DNA from 2 places in the Arthrobacter sp. NicSoilB11 genome. Region 1 is predicted to be linked to the other one. Evidence: predicted binding sites of a transcription regulator. Region 1 holds the regulator's gene; the other holds the start of a gene.
The links. Region 1 encodes HrcA, which represses chaperone genes, less so after heat shock. Its sites were predicted from a motif close to TTNGCACTCGNNNNNNNCGAGTGCNAA; they were not measured.

Region 1 (8,947 bases):
TGAATGTAGAGCTGCTCAAAAATGTACCGCGACAGTGCCACGAGCTCCGACTCCTCCACCTGGACGCCGGACTCGTTGTTCACCTCGATGCTCACGCGTGTTCCCCCCGTTTTTCCCGGCCGGCTGAATGCTTGAGCCGGCTCCGCTGGGTTTCATCCCAGATGCTGTACGCGTTGACGATGTCCCCGACCAGCCGGTGCCGCACCACGTCGGCGGCATCCAGGACCGAGAAGCTCACGCCGTCGATTCCCTGCAGGATTTCCTCAACGATCCGCAGCCCGGAACGCGTCCCAAACGGCAGGTCCACCTGGGTGACGTCTCCGGTGACCACCATCTTGGATCCGAAACCGAGCCGGGTGAGGAACATCTTCATCTGTTCCGGCGTGGTGTTCTGCGCCTCGTCAAGGATGATGAAGGCGTCGTTAAGCGTCCGGCCGCGCATGTAGGCCAGGGGTGCCACTTCAATGGTGCCGGCCGCCATCAGGCGCGGAATGGATTCGGGGTCCATCATGTCGTGCAGGGCGTCGTAGAGCGGCCGGAGGTAGGGGTCGATCTTGTCGCTGAGCGTGCCGGGGAGGAAACCAAGCCGCTCCCCCGCTTCCACCGCGGGGCGGGTCAGGATGATCCGGCTGACCTCTTTTTGCTGCAGCGCCTGGACGGCTTTTGCCATGGCCAGGTACGTCTTGCCGGTGCCGGCCGGACCAATGCCGAAGATCACGGTGTTGGCGTCGATGGCGTCAACATAGTTCTTCTGGTTCAGCGTCTTGGGCCGGATGGTCCTGCCGCGGCTGGAGAGGATGTCGTGGGTGAGCACATCCACGGGATTCTGCAGTGACTGCGTGCGCAGGAGGGACACCAGTTGCTGCAGCACAGCAGGAGTGATGACCGTGCCGCGGGCCACCAGGCCACGGACTTCCTGCAGGAGCCGCATGATCCGGGGAACATCACCGGCGGGTCCGTTGATGGACAGTTCATTACCCCGGGCATGGAAGTTGACGGCGGGGAACTGCTCTTCGATGAACCGCAACGCCTCGTCATGGCTGCCGAGTGATTGAACCATCTGGTCGGAGTTCTCAAAGAGGACTACTTCAGTCCGGGTGCCGGGCAGGGAGTGCGGGAATTCACCCGGACTGCCTTCGCCCGTATTGAGCCGGCGCTTACCATTTGCTGATTCAGTCATGGTGCTGGCCCGCAGGCCCGTGGTCCCCTCGAAGATCGACATCAATGTTTGCGTTCGCTGATGCCGGCGCCCGTTGGACGGTGCTCCTGGCCCCAGCGATCCCTTTATCTTACGCCAGCGCGGGGCCGGGCCGGATACCAGGCCGCCATGGAGCAGCGGCTGCAACCCGTCCGGAGGGTGCCGGGACGTCCTTAGGTATCAACTTCATATCGGCCTCATATCGTTCCCGTTGCAGTTGTGCCCGCGGAGGCAAAGAGCGGCTGGGCGGCCGCGCCGCTGTGCAATGCTGGAAATCCAGCATCTGCTGGAACACCAGGCCGCCAGGGGGATCGGCCCGCCACGCCAGGAAAGGACAAGGGCAGGACAGTGCCGGAAACCTCTGCGCCCGAAAGGGCAGGACGACCGATGGGCCGTCTGCGCCCCGCCGTCCTTGCAGGAATCCTGGTCCTGGTTCCGGTCCTTGCGGGCTGCACGGCCGAGGGCGGCCCCTCACCCACCGGCACCATCGCCTCGGTGCCGGCAACGGGCGGCACCATGCCGGACACGCTGTCCACCAGCGCCCCGCTGGAAACCGCACAGTCCTCCAACAAGGCGCCGGTCTACTGGATCGGCCGCAGCGGCGGGAACATCTTTCTTTACCGGGAATTCCGCGACGTCCCTGAACAGGAGAACCCGGTCACCCGCGCCCTGCGGGCCATGATGTCCGAGAAGCCGCTGGACCCTGACTTCTTCACGCCCTGGCAGAACCCGGACAAACTTGCCACCTCAATCTCCGGCAAGGACGTCATCACCGTCGACGTCTCCTCGGACGCTTTCAACAGCAACCTCGATGCCGACATGGCTGCCCGGGCCATCCAGCAGCTGATCTACACGGCAACCGCTGCCGCCGCCAGTTCGGGCCTGATCGACACCGGCCAGCAGATCCGGGTCCGGATCCTCGTGGACGGCCACACGGACTACGTGGCCTTCGGCAAAGTGCAGCTCGGGGCCCTGATGACCCGCGCCGCGGGCCTGGTGGCGCCCGTCTGGATCATTGATCCCCAGGAGAACGCCGAAGTGCCCGGCGGGAGCGTGAAGATCACCGGCCGCAGCACATCGCCCGGGGCGAAGCTCCGCTGGCAGATCCTGCAGTCTACGGACGGCGGCAGCAAAGCACCGTTCCTGGCGGGTGAAACCACGGCTGCGTCCGAACAGGGGCAGGCCGGCGTCTTCACCCTGGCCCTGAACCTTCCGCCGGGCGATTACATGCTGCGTGTGGCCCAGGCCGGCTCCGGCGGGGAACCGGACCGGAACGAGGACACGAGGTCCTTTAAGGTCCGGTAGCCGTCCACCGGCCAAGGACGTCGCTGGCAAGCACGACGGCGGCCGGGCCGGCCGTGGAGGACCGCAGGACATGGTGCCCCAGGAGGGCGGTCACGGCGCCCTTATCGCAGAGTTTCGTTACCTCCCGCTGGCTGATGCCGCCCTCCGGACCGACGATGAGCAGGATTTCCCGGGGTCCGGAGCCTGCTTTCCCTTGCCATGTTTCAAGGACGGTGCGCAGCGGCCGAACGGCGTCCTCATGCAGGATGACAGCGAGGTCGGCAGCTTCCACGGCAGCGGAAAGCCCGGCAGTGTCGACGGCGGACCGCACTTCGGGGATCCAGGCGCGCCGTGCCTGCTTGGCGGCCGCGGCCACGGAGGATTCCCATTTGGCATGGGCCCGGGCTGCGCGGTCGCCCTTCCAGCGGACGATTGACCGTTCGGACTGCCAGGGTATGACGGCGTCGATGCCCAGTTCCGTGGCCGTCTCGATGGCCAGCTCGTCGCGGTCCCCCTTGGCGAGGGCCTGGACCAGCACCAGCCGGACGTCCGGCCTGTCTTCGACGGTCAGCGTCCCGCATTCCACCTCGAGTGCGGAGGGAGCGGCGGACACCACCTTCCCGGTCATCCGGGTGCCGGCGCCGTCGACGATGTCCACCGCTTCGCCGGGAGACAGCCGTTTGACGGTGACGGCATGCCGCGCCTCCGCCCCGTCGAGGACAAAGAGTTTGCCGGCCGCCATCCCGGCCAGCGAACCGGGGGGCGTGAAGAAGACGGGGTTGCTCACCGCTACAGGTTACCGAGCCGGTCCCGGAGCTTGGCGAACATGCCGCCGCTGGCAGCGAGCTTGCCCTCGGTGATCTGTTCACCACGGAGCTTGGCCAGTTGGCGCAGGAGGTCCTCCTGCGCGGGGTCGAGCTTGGCCGGGGTGTCCACCTGGAGGTGGACCTTCAGGTCGCCGCGGCCGTAGCCCCTCAGGTGGGTGACGCCGAGGCCGCGCAGGGTGATGATCTCCCCCGACTGGGTACCGGGCTTGACGTCGATCTCCTGCGTGCCGTCGAAGGTTTCCAGGCTGACATCCGTGCCCAGGGCGGCTGCCGTCATGGGGATGTGCAGGGTGGCGTGCAGGTCGTCGCCCTCCCGCACGTAGGTGGCGTCATTGTTGACGCGGATCTCCACGTACAGGTCGCCGGCCGGACCGCCCGCGGGGCCGGCCTCGCCCTGGCCGGAGAGCTGGATCCGGGTTCCGGTGGCCACACCGGCAGGGACCTTGATGGTCAGCGACCGGCGGCTGCGGATACGGCCCTGGCCGCTGCACTCGTTGCAGGGATCCTTGATGACGGTGCCGAAACCTTCGCAGGTGCCGCAGGGGGCGGCCGTCATGACCTGGCCGAGGATGGAGCGGACGGCCCGCTGGACCTGTCCGCTGCCGCCGCAGATGTCGCAGCGTTCCGGATGGGTGCCGGGGCGGCAACAGGATCCGTCACAGGTGGGGCAGACCACGGCGGTGTCCACTTCGAGTTTCTTGTTCACGCCGAATACGGCGTCGCGGAGGTCGATCCGTACGCTGATCAGGGCATCCTGGCCGCGGCGGACACGGGAAGCGGGACCGGACGTGCCGCCGGCGCCGAAGAAGGTGTCGAAAATGTCCTGGAACGCGAAGCCCTGGCCCGCGTAGCCTGCGCCGCCGAAACCGTTGTCGGTGCCGTTCTCATTGCCGGTGGTGTCGTAGATCCGGCGCTTCTGGGGGTCCGAAAGCACCTCGTAGGCGTGAGTTACTGCCTTGAACCGTTCCGATGCGTCCGCACCGGGGTTTACGTCCGGGTGTAGGGTGCGGGCCAGCTTGCGGTAGGCCTTTTTGATTTCTTCACCCGTCGCTTCGGGTGAGACTCCAAGGACGTCATAGTGGCTGCTCAAAGTTCGTATCTCTTCCTTGTTGTACTGCGTTCAGTTGGGCGGCCCAGCTCTTGCTTTCCGGCCGAAGCGCGCTCCGGCGGCCAAGAGTCAGGGCCCCAAAATCCTGGAAAGGTAGCGCGCCACTGCCCTGACGGCGGCCATGGTGGTGGGGTAATCCATCCGGGTGGGCCCGAGGATGCCTACTTTCGCCGAGCTGTCCGGACCGTAGGCAGTGGCCACCACGGAGGCCTCGGCAAGGCCGTCGTACGGGTTCTCCCGTCCGATGCTGACAGCGACGCCGCGGTGGTCCTGGGCCATTTCGCTCAACAGCCGCAGCATCACCACCTGTTCCTCCAGCGCCTCGAGCACCGGGCCGATGCTGAGGGGGAAGTCGACGTTGGACCTGGCCAGGTTGGCGGTGCCGGCCATGACCATCCGGTCCTCCCGGCTGTTTTGCGCCAGGCCCTCCAGCCCGAGCGCCAATGCGTGTGCCGCCTGCCGCTGCGGGTGCGGGGTGGCGGCGACGACGGCGGGCAGCGCCTGGGCCAGTTGGCGCAGCGGTGTTCCGCCCAGTGCACCGAGGAACCGGGTGCGCAGTTCAGCCAGTGCGTCGTCGCCAAGGTCCTGCCCGACGTCGATCACCCGCTGCTCCACCTTGCCGCTGTTGGCGATCAGGACGACGAGGACCTTGCGCGGGGCGAGCAGGACGAATTCGATGTGCCGGACCAGTGCCCTGCTCAGGTGCGGATACTGCACCACGGCAACCTGGTTGGTCAGCTGCGACAGCAGCCGGACGGTCCTCTCCAGCACGTCGTCGAGGTCGTCCGCGCCTTCGAGCAGGGACTGGATGGCGCGGCGTTCGGCGGCCGAGAGCGGCTTGACAGCCGAGATTTGGTCCACAAAGAGCCGGTAGCCCTTGTCCGTGGGAATCCGGCCGGCACTGGTGTGCGGGGCGGTGATCAGCCCCTCGTCCTCCAGTGCGGCCATGTCATTGCGGATGGTGGCGCTGGAAACACCAAGATGATGCCGCTCCACCAGGGCCTTGGACCCAACCGGCTCGCGGGAGTGGACGTAGTCCTCCACGATGGCCCGCAGTACTTCCAGCTTGCGTGGCTCGCTCACTCTCCACCTCCATCCATGGTTCGGGGCGCATGCCCCTCCCGATGCAACCCAGGGTTAGCACTCGACATGCCTAAGTGCTAACAGTCTATTATGCCTCGGCCCGTTGTTAGCATTGGTACCGCTCCGGGCGAAATTGCGGAGTTGAACACTAGCGCTAGGCGGATCAAATCCATGGATTACCGGAACTGGGGCCCACGCGGCATATCCGCTCCCGCACGGACGGAACTGCCTGAGGTCCCCGTGGAGCGCGGCATGGTGCTCGAGGAAGTGCAGTCGGGCTGGGTGGGTGCCGTGACCCGGGTGGAGAAATCCGGCGGCATGCATGTGGTGGCGCTGGAGGACCGCAGGGGAAAATCGCGTTCCTTCCGCCTTGGGTTCGGCTTCCTCCTGGAGGGCCGGCCGATCCGGCTGATGCCACCCGCCCCCCGGCCGGCCGCTGCCGGTCCCGCGGCGGGCAGGACGGCCTCGGGGTCCGTTCGGGTCGCCGGACAACGCGCCCAGGTGGCCAAGGCCAGCCGGATCTGGGTGGAAGGCAAGCACGACGCCGAACTGGTGGAAAAGGTCTGGGGAGACGACCTCCGGGTGGAGGGCATCGTCGTCGAGCCCCTGCACGGCATTGACGACCTTGCCGCAGCCGTCGCGGACTTCAGGCCGGGGCCTGGCCGCCGTCTTGGCGTCCTGGTGGACCACCTGGTTCCTGACTCCAAGGAGTCCCGCATCGCGGATGCCGTCATGGCCTCCCCGGGCGCCGCAGGCAACGTCCTGATCGTCGGTCACCCCTACGTGGACGTCTGGCAGGCGATCCGGCCCGCTGTCCTTGGCATCGACAAATGGCCGGCCGTGCCCCGCGGGCAGGACTGGAAGACGGGGATCCTGAAAGCCTTCGGCTGGCCCCACGCCACCAAGGAAGATGTCGGCCTGGGATGGCAGAAGCTGCTGGGCGCCGTGCGCACGTACGCGGACCTCGAAGCGTCGCTGCTGGGCAGGGTCGAGGAAGTCATCGATTTCCTGACCGTGCCGTGAAGGGCGGACGGCGTCCCGGGAACCAGTATTCTTGGTAGTGCGGTTCCTTGTTTCCTGAGGCACTGCGCACCGCGCCGGAATTGTAGTCAGCACCACTTGCACCTTCGAAGGAACAGACTGTGGCAGAAAACGCACGTGATCACAGGGACGGCCAGGGCCGTTCCGAGTACCATGGCGTCCCCGCCAACGCCCTGCCGCTTACGGCCAGCGAAGACCGCCAGTGGGCGACGCTGGCGCACTTCGGCGGGATCCTGGGGTGCGTCCCCTCGCTGCTGATCTACTTGATCTTCCGTGACCGCGGGCCATTTACCGCCCAGGAATCCAAGGAAGCGCTGAACTTCAGCCTGCCGCCCACCATCGCCGCGGTGCTGGCCAACATCCTGGTGTTCGTCCCCTACGTCGGGAACATCTTCGCGGTCATTGCCACGCTGATCTGGGTGGCGCTCACGTGCTTCTCCGTCGCGGCAGGGATCCACGTCAACCGGGGCCAGCCGCACCGCTACCAGTACAACCTGCGCTGGATCAAGTAAGGGCAACTGCCCGCGGGCCGGCTCTAGTCCGGCAGGATGCGGCGGACTACTGCGTCTGCCAAGAGCCTGCCCTTGAGGGTCAGGACCAGGCGTCCGCGGAATGCGGCAGCAGGATCAACCAGGCCGGCTGCGATCAGTCCAGCCACCTCGTGGCGTCCCCCGGCACTCAGCGTTGAGACATCCAGTCCCGACTGGAGGCGGGCCTCCAGCATGACCCGCTCCAGGTTCCTTGTTTCCGCGTCCAGGGTTTCCCTGCCGGCGGCGGGCGAAAGCCCCTGCGACAGCCGGTTCGCGTAAGCGGACGGGTGCTTGACGTTCCACCAGCGGACCCCGCCCATGTGTGAGTGCGCGCCCGGGCCGATGCCCCACCAGTCGTCACCCCGCCAGTATGCGAGGTTGTGGCGGCAGGCCTGCTCCGGAGTCCGCGCCCAGTTGCTGACCTCGTACCAGCCAAGTCCGGCTTCGGTGATCAGCTGGTCGGCGAGCTCGTACTTGTCGGCGTGGTCGTCGTCGTCGATTCCCGGGACTTCGCCGCGGCGCATCTGCGCGGCCAGCTTGGTGCCCTCCTCAACGATCAGCGCGTAGGCGCTGATGTGGTCCGGCCCGTAGGAAAGCGCCGTTTCGAGGGAGTGCCGCCAGTCGGCCAGCGACTCCCCCGGCGTCCCGTAAATCAGGTCCAGGCTGACAGCCAGTCCTGCCTCGCGCGCCCACTGCACCACCTGCGGCACCCGGCTGGGCGTATGGGTCCGGTCCAGCACCTTGAGCACGTGCGGAACCGCGGACTGCATCCCAAAGGACACCCTGGTGAACCCGGCGTCCTTGAGGACGGCAAGGGACTCCGGCGTGACGGAATCGGGGTTGGCTTCGGTGGTGACCTCGGCGCCGTCGTCAATGCCCCATTGGTCGATGGCGGCCCGGAGGATCAGGGCGAGGTCATCGGCCGGCAGCAGCGTGGGCGTGCCGCCGCCAAAGAAGACGGTGCTGAGCTTCCGGTCCGGCAGCCCTGAACGTGACAGCACAGCAGCCGCCAGCGACACCTCGGACACGGCGGTCTGGGCGTATGCGTCCTGGGACGCTCCGCCGCCAAGTTCCGTGGCGGTGTAGGTGTTGAAGTCGCAGTAGCCGCAGCGCACAGCGCAGAACGGGATGTGGACGTACAACCCGAAAGCCCGGGCCGCCGCACCGTCCGCTGCCTGGGCAGGCAGCAGACCGTCCGACGGCGCCGGGTCGCCGAGGGGAAGAACGCTGGGCATCAGCGGGTCCCCCGCTGTGCGGTGGTCACTTCTTCTTGGCCTTGTCCTTCGATTCGTCGGTGGTCAGGGCGGCGATGAACGCTTCCTGCGGCACCTCCACTGTGCCCACCATCTTCATGCGCTTCTTGCCTTCTTTTTGCTTCTCCAGCAGCTTGCGCTTCCGCGAGATGTCACCGCCGTAGCACTTGGCCAGCACGTCCTTGCGGATGGCGCGGATGCTTTCGCGGGCGATGATCCTGGAACCGATCGCGGCCTGGATGGGCACTTCGAACTGCTGGCGGGGAATCAGTTCGCGCAGCTTGCCGGTCATCATCACGCCGTAGGCGTACGCCTTGTCCCGGTGCGTGATGGCGCTGAACGCGTCCACCTGTTCGCCCTGGAGCATGATGTCCACCTTCACCAGGTCGGCGGCCTGCTCGCCGTCGGCCTTCCAGTCCAGCGAGCCGTAGCCCCGGGTCTTGGATTTCAGGATGTCGAAGAAGTCGAAGACGATTTCCGCCAACGGCAGGCGGTAGCGGATTTCCACCCGGTCCTCGGAAAGGTAGTCCATGCCGCCCATGACGCCGCGGCGGGACTGGCACAGTTCCATGATGGCGCCGACAAATTCGTTGGGGGCCAGGATGGTGGCGGAGACCATGGGC
Region 2 (8,947 bases), 1.4 Mb from region 1:
TGCGTTCGTGGCCAATATCGGCATCAGCCTGCTGGCCCGGCAGCTGGGACGCTGGCGCGTACCGGACTTCTTCATCACCGCCAGCTGCTCTTTCGTGGTCACCATGCTGGCGCTGCTGCTCTGGCAGTTCGGGCTCACCGCATCGCCGTCCATCGTGGTGGTGGGCGGCATCCTGCTGCTCCTTCCCACCGGGCGCCTGGTGTCCTCCGTGCAGGATGCCATCAACGGCTTCCCGGTGACGGCGGCCGGACGGTTCCTGTCCACGCTGCTGACGTTCGGCGCCATCGTGGCAGGGATCGCTGTTGCCTTCGTGGTGGGGGAGCTGACCGGGCTGCAGCGCATCGACGTCACCCAGACCTTCCCGCCCGCCTACGATCTGTGGGTCCTCATCATCTTCGTAGCCGCCGCCGTGATGGCCATCGGCATTACGGAACAGACCACCTGGAAGCTCCTGCTGCCAACCGCAGCCGTAGGCGTGGCGGGCTACCTGGTGCTGCTGGGCTGCGGCCTGCTGGGCATCGGCGACCGTTTCGCCCCTGCCATGGCCGCCGTCGTCATTGGCCTGCTGGCACGGGTGGTGGCGCTGCGGATGGGTGCGCCGCAGCTGGTGGTGGCAGTTCCCGCAGCCCTGATCCTGCTGCCCGGCCTCACGATATTCCGGTCCATGTACGTCCTCACCGTTGAGGAGTCCGAGATCCTGGCCGGCGCCGGAGGAATGCTCAGCGCCGGTGCCATCGTGCTGGGAACGGCCGGCGGGATCGTCCTGGGCGACGTGCTGGCCCGGCCCCTGACCCGCAGCCTGGCAAGCAACGAGCGGCGCCGGGCGCGCCGCCGCTAGATCTGGCCGACCGGGAGCTTTTTCTCGGCCTGGAACACGTCCTCCACGCGGCCCTGCGCCCAGTAACCGGAGAGGGACACCTGCCGGCGGTCCAGGCCGCGCTGCTTGAAGAAGATTTCGCGGAGGGCCTTCATATAGCCGCGTTCGCCATGTGCAAACACATCCACGGTGCCGGTGGGCCATTCGGCCTCCGCCACCGCCCTGACCAGCAGGTCGCTGGCACCTGCCGGTGTGCCGTTGCGGGCCAGCCAGGTAATCTCCAGCCCGGCAGGGGCGGAAACAGGCTGGATGTCGGCCTCGGAACCTACCTCCAGGAAGGCAAGCCCGGTTGCCTCCGCGGGCAGGGCCTCGATGCATGCGGCGATGGCAGGAAGCGCTGCCTCATCACCGGCGAACAGGTACCAGTCGGCCTCGGGGTTGGGGTTGTAGGCGCCGCCGGGTCCGGTGAAGGTCAGTGTCTCGCCCGGCTGTGCCCCTGCCGCCCATGGACCCGCCAGGCCCTCGTCGCCGTGGACCACGAAGTCGATGGCGAGTTCGCTCGCCTCCGGATCCACCCAGCGCAGCGTATAGGTGCGGGTGAACGGCCACTGCTCGCGCGGCATGGTTTCCCGGACGGCCCACAGGTCCAGCGGGGAGGGGTAGTCAACCCCGGGCTGCGGGAAAACGATCTTCACGTACCGGTCCACGAAGCCGTTGTTGGCGAAGTCGCTGAAGCCCTCCCCGCCGGCCACGATCCGGACCATGTGCGGGGACAGCTGTTCCTTGCGCAGCACGGTCAGGGTGACCTGGGGGCGGCTCTTCTTCGTGGCGCTGGTGGCGGCGGGGACGGTGCTCATAAGGCAAGCCTAAGCTAGGGCGACGGCGGGAGTTCCCAGGTTACGGCCGTTGCACCCTGTTCGCGCAACAGTTGGTTCACCCTGCTGAATGGCCTGGAGCCAAAGAACCCGCGGGAGGCGGACAGCGGGCTGGGGTGCGGGCTGATGACGGCGGGGGCGCCTGCCAGCAGCGGCTGGAGGCCCTCCGCCTCCTTGCCCCACAACACCGCCACCAAAGGCATCCTGGACCCATCCGCGGCCCGGCGGCATGCCAGGGCGGTGACGGCCGCCGTCGTAATGTCCTCCCAGCCTTTGCCCCGGTGGGACCCAGCAGATCCTGCCCTGACCGTGAGTACCCGGTTCAGGAGCAGCACGCCCTGCTCCGTCCATGCCGACAGGTCGCCATGGACGCGCGGCGGAATGCCGAGGTCCGATTCGAGTTCGCGGTAGATGTTCACCAGGCTGCGGGGGAGGGGGCGCGTGCGGGCATCGACGGAAAACGACAGCCCGACTGCGTGCCCCGGGGTGGGGTAGGGGTCCTGGCCCACGATGAGGACCTTGACGCCGGCGAGCGGCTGGCGGAAGGCGCGCAGGACGTTCGACGGCGGCGGCAGGAGTTGGTGCCCGGCCGCCTCTTCAGCAGCCAGGAAGGCCAGGACCGACCGGAGCTTGCCCTCCACTCCCTGCAGTGCCGTGGCCCAGTCCGGCGCCATGAGCTCCGCCAGGGGCAGGTCAGCCAGGTCAGCGAAGCGGGTGCCGTCCGCCGGGTCCTGCTGCAGCTCGAACAGCGCATCCGATTCAAACATCGTTCCATTCTTGCAGGCCATCGGGGGACGCCCGCCCGCGGCACCGGGCCGGTGCAGGCGCGGGGCGCGAATGACACCCGTGTTATTCGACCGGTAGCATGGGGGTAAGACATTTACCGTAACCAGCGAAGGAGTGTGCCGTGGCGGAACCGGCCCGGGAACACCTGCCGGAGCAGGATCCACGGAAGTCCCTTTTGGCGGATTTCACCCTCCGTGAGTCCTCCCTCTCCGAGCGCGAACAGCAGATGCTGGCCCTGGAACGGCAATGGTGGAAGTACGCAGGGGCCAAGGAGCAGGCCATCCGCGACCTCTTTGACCTCTCCGCGACCCATTACTACCAGCTCCTGAACGCACTGATCGACCGCGAGGATGCGCTGGCACACGATCCCATGCTGGTGAAGAGATTGCGTAGACTACGTACGTCGCGCCACCGTGCGCGCACTGCCCGGCGCATGGGATCCGACGCTTAACAACCCCCAGGCCGGGACAACAGCCGCAATCAACAAGGATGTCCTTCCACCATGACCAGATACGCCCGCGATGAATTCGACAAGGTCCCGGAGGCCGCGTCGCGACAAGGTGTCCACCGGACGGCCTCGGCCCCGTCCCGGGTGCGGCTGTGGCCCATCCTGGTAGTGGGGATGGCGGCCCTTGCCATAGGGCTGGTGTCCTTCCTGATCCTTCCCAAGCTGGGATTCAGCGCCACCGCGAGCCAGGCATCGGCGAGCGTGGAGTCAGCTCCGCTGGCCGGAACCGGAACCACCCCATCGGCCACGCAGGCATCCGCGCCTCCTGCTTCGCCGTCTCCGTCTGCTTCGTCTGAACCAACCCAAAGCAGTGACCCGGAGCCCCAGGCCACACCTTCCGCCACCCGGGAGGCAGCCGTCGACAGGACGCAGGCAGTGGCGGTTTACAACGCGGCAGGCACGGCAGGGCTGGCCAGCCGGGTGGCCGGAACCGTCCAGGCGGACGGATGGCGCCTCGGCCAGGTAGGCAACTGGTCCGGCGCCCCGCAGAAATCCTCCGTGATCTTCTACTCCGGCCCCCAGCAACTGGCAAACGCACAGGCGCTTGCCGGGCTGCTCAACATCCCCACCGTGGTGAACAGCACCGAATTCCAGGTGCCGCTCGTGGTGGTGCTTGGCCCCGGATACCGCTAGCCGCACCCGCTCCGCCCACGGCTGCATAACCCCAACGGAAAGAGTTGTTCATCATGGCACTGGGAACCGTCAAATGGTTCAACGCTGAAAAGGGCTATGGCTTCATCACCGTTGACGGCTCCGGTGATGACGTTTTTGTCCACTGGTCCGCGATCCAGGGGGAGGGCTACCGCGCACTGGATGAGGGGCAGAGGGTGCAGCTGGAAGTCGGGGAGGGCGAAAAAGGTCCCCAGGCAGAAAACGTCCGGCCCGCCCAGTGATGCCGTTTTACCGTTCCCCGGTCCGCGGCCGAGCGGCGCTGGCCGTTTCCCTGGGGGCAGTCCTCGCGGTCACAGCATGTTCGGGCGCCGGCGGCAACGCCAGGGTGGACCCGGTCGAAGCCTCCGGCGATGGCGTCCTCCGGGTGGGCCTGATCCTGGACAACACCGGCGGCAATGCCTTCCTTAATGCGCCCCAGCTGGCGGCCGCCAAGCTGGCCGTCCAGGAAATCAACGCCGCCGGCGGACACAAAGGCCGGCCGGTGGAGCTGCTGCCGGCGCATCCGGACCAGGAAGCCGCAGGCCAGGCCAAGGACCTGGTGGCCGCCAAGGCGGACGTGGTCATTGGACCCACCGATTCCAGCCACGCGGCCGCCGCCGTGGACATCCTGTCCCACGCACGCATACCCCTCATCTCGCCGGCCAACACCGCTGCCGCCCTCTCCGGGATCGCCAGCGGAGGCTACTACTTCCGCACGGCCGCGGCCGACGTCGCGCAAGGTCCTGTGCTGGCCAAACTCGCCAAGGACGCCGGGGCCGCCAGCATCACCGTGGTGTACCAGGAAGGTGCCTACGGCAAGGACCTGTCGGCTGCCGTCACGAAAGCCGCGCAACAGTCCGGCCTGACGGTCCTGCCCGGAGCCGCCTTCAAGCCCGGCGCCGCCGCCGAAGCCGCACGCTCCGCAGCCAAGGCCAGCCCTGACGCCGTGGTCCTGGTTGCCCGGGAAGGGGCGCAGGGCGCGTTGGCCGAGCTGAACAACTCCGGCCTCAGGGGTTCAAAAGTTCTCCTCAGCGATGGCGCCTTTGCCCGCTACGGATCAGGGCTCGCCTCCCGGACCCTGGACGGCGCCCGCGCCGTCGTCCCGGGCCAACTGCCCACCGCCGCCTTCCAGGGAAAGCTCCTGGCCGTTGATCCTTCCCTGAAGGACGTCTCGTATGCTGCTGAAACCTACGACGCCGTTACCCTGGCGGCCCTGGCGGCGGCAAGGGCCCAGGACGATGCCGGACGCTCCATCGCCGCCAACCTGGTTCCGGTTTCGGGTGGCGCCGCATCAGGCAGGACCACATCCCAGGGGATGCCCTCCGCAGGGACGCCTGCCCCGGGGGCAACGGTCCCGCCCGCCCCGTGCCTGACGTACAAGGAGTGCCTGGGCGGCCTTGCTGCCAATCCGGACATCAATTACGACGGCGAGTCAGGACCGGTTGCCTTCGACTCCAACGGGGATATCACCACCGCCGTTTTCTCCGTATTCACCTACGGCCCCGAGAACAACCCCACCCCCACCGGCCGGGAGACGGCCGGACATTCAAGCTGATCGCCCTGGGCGAAGCCGCTGCCCCTACCCGCCCGTCCGGCGTCTTTTCGCTTGCACTCTCACCTGGGGAGTGCTAATTATTGAGTTAGCACTCTGACGTACCGACTGCTAAAGCAAAGCCTGGTTCCGGCCGGCGGCGCGGGGCACCGGACGAGGAGCGAAAGAAACACCTCACTTCAGTGAGATCCCCTCCCGGAGGCATACAGAGGCCGCCGTCAAAGGATCGTCCGTCGCGGGCACTGCAGCGAAGGTTCATTCTTAACGACTGTCCCGAAAGGACTACTGCCGTTATGGCCAAGATCATTGCATTTGATGAAGAGGCACGCCGCGGCCTTGAGCGTGGCCTGAACACCCTCGCCGACGCCGTTAAGGTCACCCTCGGCCCGCGTGGACGCAACGTCGTCCTCGAAAAGAAGTGGGGGGCCCCCACGATCACCAACGATGGTGTTTCCATCGCCAAGGAGATCGAGCTGGACGATCCTTACGAGAAGATCGGCGCTGAGCTGGTCAAGGAAGTTGCCAAGAAGACCGACGATGTTGCCGGCGACGGCACCACCACGGCCACCGTCCTGGCACAGGCCCTGGTCAAGGAAGGCCTGCGCAACGTTGCCGCCGGCGCCGACCCGCTGTCCCTCAAGCGCGGCATCGAGAAGGCCGTCGAGGCTGTCACCCGCGAACTCCTGGCTTCCGCCAAGGAAATCGAAACCAAGGAAGAGATCGCGGCCACCGCCTCCATCTCCGCCGGTGACGACGAAATCGGTGCCCTCATCGCCGAAGCCCTGGACAAGGTGGGCAAGGAAGGCGTTATCACGGTCGAGGAGTCCAACACCTTCGGCCTGGAGCTCGAGCTCACCGAAGGCATGCGCTTCGACAAGGGCTACATCTCCGCCTACTTCGTCACGGACGCCGAGCGCCAGGAAACGGTCCTTGAGGATCCGTACATCCTGATCGTCAACTCCAAGATCTCCAACGTCAAGGAACTGGTTGCTGTCCTGGAAAAGGTCATGCAGTCCAACAAGCCGCTGCTGATCATTGCCGAGGACATCGAGGGCGAGGCCCTGGCCACCCTGATCGTCAACAAGATCCGTGGCACCTTCAAGTCTGTCGCCGTCAAGGCTCCGGGCTTCGGCGACCGCCGCAAGGCCCAGCTGGCCGACATCGCCGTCCTCACCGGCGGCCAGGTCATCTCCGAAGAGGTTGGACTCAAGCTGGAGAACGCCGGCCTGGAACTCCTGGGCCAGGCCCGCAAGGTTGTTGTCACCAAGGACGAGACCACCATCGTTGAAGGTGCCGGCGACGCCGACCAGATCGCCGGCCGCGTTTCCCAGATCCGCGCCGAGATTGAGAATTCGGACTCCGACTACGACCGCGAGAAGCTGCAGGAGCGGCTGGCCAAGCTGGCCGGCGGCGTTGCAGTCATCAAGGCCGGTGCCGCCACCGAGGTTGAGCTCAAGGAGCGCAAGCACCGCATCGAGGACGCAGTCCGCAACGCCAAGGCTGCAGTTGAAGAAGGCATCGTGGCCGGTGGCGGCGTGGCCCTCATCCAGGCCGGTGCCAAGGCATTCGCCAACCTGCAGCTCTCCGGCGACGAAGCAACCGGCGCCAACATCGTCCGCGTTGCCATCGACGCCCCGCTGAAGCAGATCGCCTTCAACGCCGGCCTCGAGCCGGGCGTCGTGGTGGACAAGGTCCGCGGCCTGCCCGCAGGCCACGGCCTGAACGCAGCCACCGGCGAATACGTCGACCTGCTGGCTGCCGGCGTCAACGACCCCGTCAAGGTAACCCGCTCTGCCCTGCAGAACGCGGCTTCCATCGCTGGCCTGTTCCTCACCACCGAAGCAGTGGTGGCTGACAAGCCGGAGAAGAACGCCGCCCCCGCAGGCGGAGACGACATGGGCGGCATGGGAGGCATGGGCGGCTTCTAAGCCCTCCTGCTGGGACCTCTCCCGCCAACCGCAAAGTGCGGCCCCCTCGTTTGCGAGGGGGCCGCACTTTTGTGCCGGAGGTTTTGTTCCCGGCCACGGATGCGGCCTGTGCCGGCTTGGCCGCCCGGACAAGGAGCTGTGGGAGGGGAGTTACTTCCGGGCCGAATCCAGCATCCCCTGGACTTCCTTCTTGAAGGCTTCCGCCGCGGCCTGCGGGGTCATCCGGTCGTACAGCACTTCATCCGTGTACCTCCTGATGACGTTCTGGACGCTCCCTGCACCCACGGGCGGGACAGGCGGTGCGTCCTTGATGTCCGGGGCTATGTCCTTCAGGAATCCAACCACGGTGGTGTCAGCCGGCTTAAGCTGCGGGGTGATGCCCGAAACGATGTCCGGATTGGTGGGGACGCCCCTGTCGGTCATCAGGATGGCACCCGCCTCCGGACTGTTGGTGAGGTAGTTGATGAACTCCGCGGCCTGCTGGGAATGCTTCGAACGGGAGGATGCAGACCAGAACATGGTGGGCTTGTAGTACATGCCATTGCCGGCCGAGGCGCCGTCGACGCTGGGGGCCCGCAGTATCTTTATGCTGCTGCCGGTGGTGGCTTCAAGGGAACCAAGCTGGTTGGTCCACCACCAGGCCATGGCCACCCGGTTTGTTCCGAACAGGCTTTCCTCCAGTCCTGCCCCTGCATCCTCGGTTGCCACGGTGGCCGCCGGGCTGGCCTTGGAGTCGCGCTGTTCCTTGATCCGTTCCCAGAAGGACGCTGCAGTCGCGGCTTCAAAGTCGAGCTTGCCGTCCCCTGAGTACAGATTCTCGCCGTGCTGGCGCAGCCAGATGATCAGGTCGGCTTCGTTGCTGCCATAAGCGGCCCCGTAACTCTTCCCGTCACCTGCTGCGCTGATCTTCGCCGCCGTGTCCACGAAGTCTTTCCACGTCCAGGTCTTGTCGTCCGGCACGGGCACTCCCGCTGCCTGGAACACTTTCGTGTTGGCCATGATGACATAGGCGTTCCGGCCTGTGCTCAACCCGTACTGGGCGCCGCCGTACTGGCCCGACGCAAGCGCTTCCTTGTCCAGTTTTGAGGTATCGATGCCGTTTTGCCTGGACAGGTCCATCAGCGCCCCGCGGCCGCCGTATTCGGCGATGTATTTCTGGTCCATCTGGACGACGTCGGGCGCATCGTTGGCGGCGGTCTTCGTTGCCAGCTTGTCCCAGTAGCTGGACCATTCTCCCGGCTCCGCTTTGATCTTGATGTTCGGGTGCGATGCCTCAAAGGCCGCGATGACCTTGTTTGTCTGTGCGTTCAGGTATTCATTGCCCCACCAGGCGAACCGCAAGGTCACCTGGCCGTTGTCGCCTGAACCGCCGGGGGCCCCGCAGCCGGTGGCCAGGATGGAGAGTGCCAGCGCGGCCGCGCCCAGCTGGAAGCGGCGCCGGCTTACGACTGGAATCGTCATTGATGTTCCTTCCGGATGGGCTCCTTGTGCGCCGGGGTCGCCGTGATGCGCTGACCGGCGAAGATCAGAAACCGTTTTCTCGAGTGATGAAGTGATTGTGTCGCGCCCGGCATGCTCACGTCAAGAAGTTTCGGTAAGCGTTTTCCCAACCCCTGTCGCTTCGGCCGTCAAAGTTGCGCTTACGACCATTCGCACAGCCCGCTGCCGGGGCACCGAAGGGGTGCGGCAGCCCGGCCAGGCTGGGATGCTGTGGCGTCGGTCCAATGTCGGTGGCTTCTGGCAGGATGGTTTGGTGACGATTACTGCAGCGGCTGATGGTTCGGCCTTGGGAAATCCCGGTCCGGCCGGCTGGGCCTGGTATGTGAATGA

Region 2: the regulator HrcA is predicted to act here: its motif matches at 5,278-5,304, upstream of groL (chaperonin GroEL).

What each region holds. Positions count from the first base shown of each region.
Region 1 covers NZ_AP024657.1:2,251,586-2,260,532, forward strand. The annotation lists gene ybeY (rRNA maturation RNase YbeY) at 1-95, opposite strand, end outside; gene LDO14_RS10385 (PhoH family protein) at 92-1,180, opposite strand; gene LDO14_RS10390 (GerMN domain-containing protein) at 1,586-2,503, shown strand; gene LDO14_RS10395 (16S rRNA (uracil(1498)-N(3))-methyltransferase) at 2,490-3,269, opposite strand; gene dnaJ (molecular chaperone DnaJ) at 3,272-4,399, opposite strand; gene hrcA (heat-inducible transcriptional repressor HrcA) at 4,487-5,500, opposite strand; gene LDO14_RS10410 (DUF3097 domain-containing protein) at 5,672-6,523, shown strand; gene LDO14_RS10415 (DUF4870 domain-containing protein) at 6,643-7,053, shown strand; gene hemW (radical SAM family heme chaperone HemW) at 7,077-8,306, opposite strand; gene lepA (translation elongation factor 4) at 8,332-8,947, opposite strand, start outside.
Region 2 covers NZ_AP024657.1:856,603-865,549, forward strand. The annotation lists gene LDO14_RS04050 (threonine/serine exporter family protein) at 1-838, shown strand, start outside; gene LDO14_RS04055 (siderophore-interacting protein) at 835-1,674, opposite strand; gene LDO14_RS04060 (uracil-DNA glycosylase) at 1,689-2,459, opposite strand; gene LDO14_RS04065 (DUF3263 domain-containing protein) at 2,600-2,929, shown strand; gene LDO14_RS04070 (LytR C-terminal domain-containing protein) at 2,981-3,619, shown strand; gene LDO14_RS04075 (cold-shock protein) at 3,673-3,879, shown strand; gene LDO14_RS04080 (ABC transporter substrate-binding protein) at 3,879-5,192, shown strand; gene groL (chaperonin GroEL) at 5,483-7,117, shown strand; gene LDO14_RS04090 (extracellular solute-binding protein) at 7,268-8,578, opposite strand; gene LDO14_RS04095 (ribonuclease HI family protein) at 8,871-8,947, shown strand, end outside.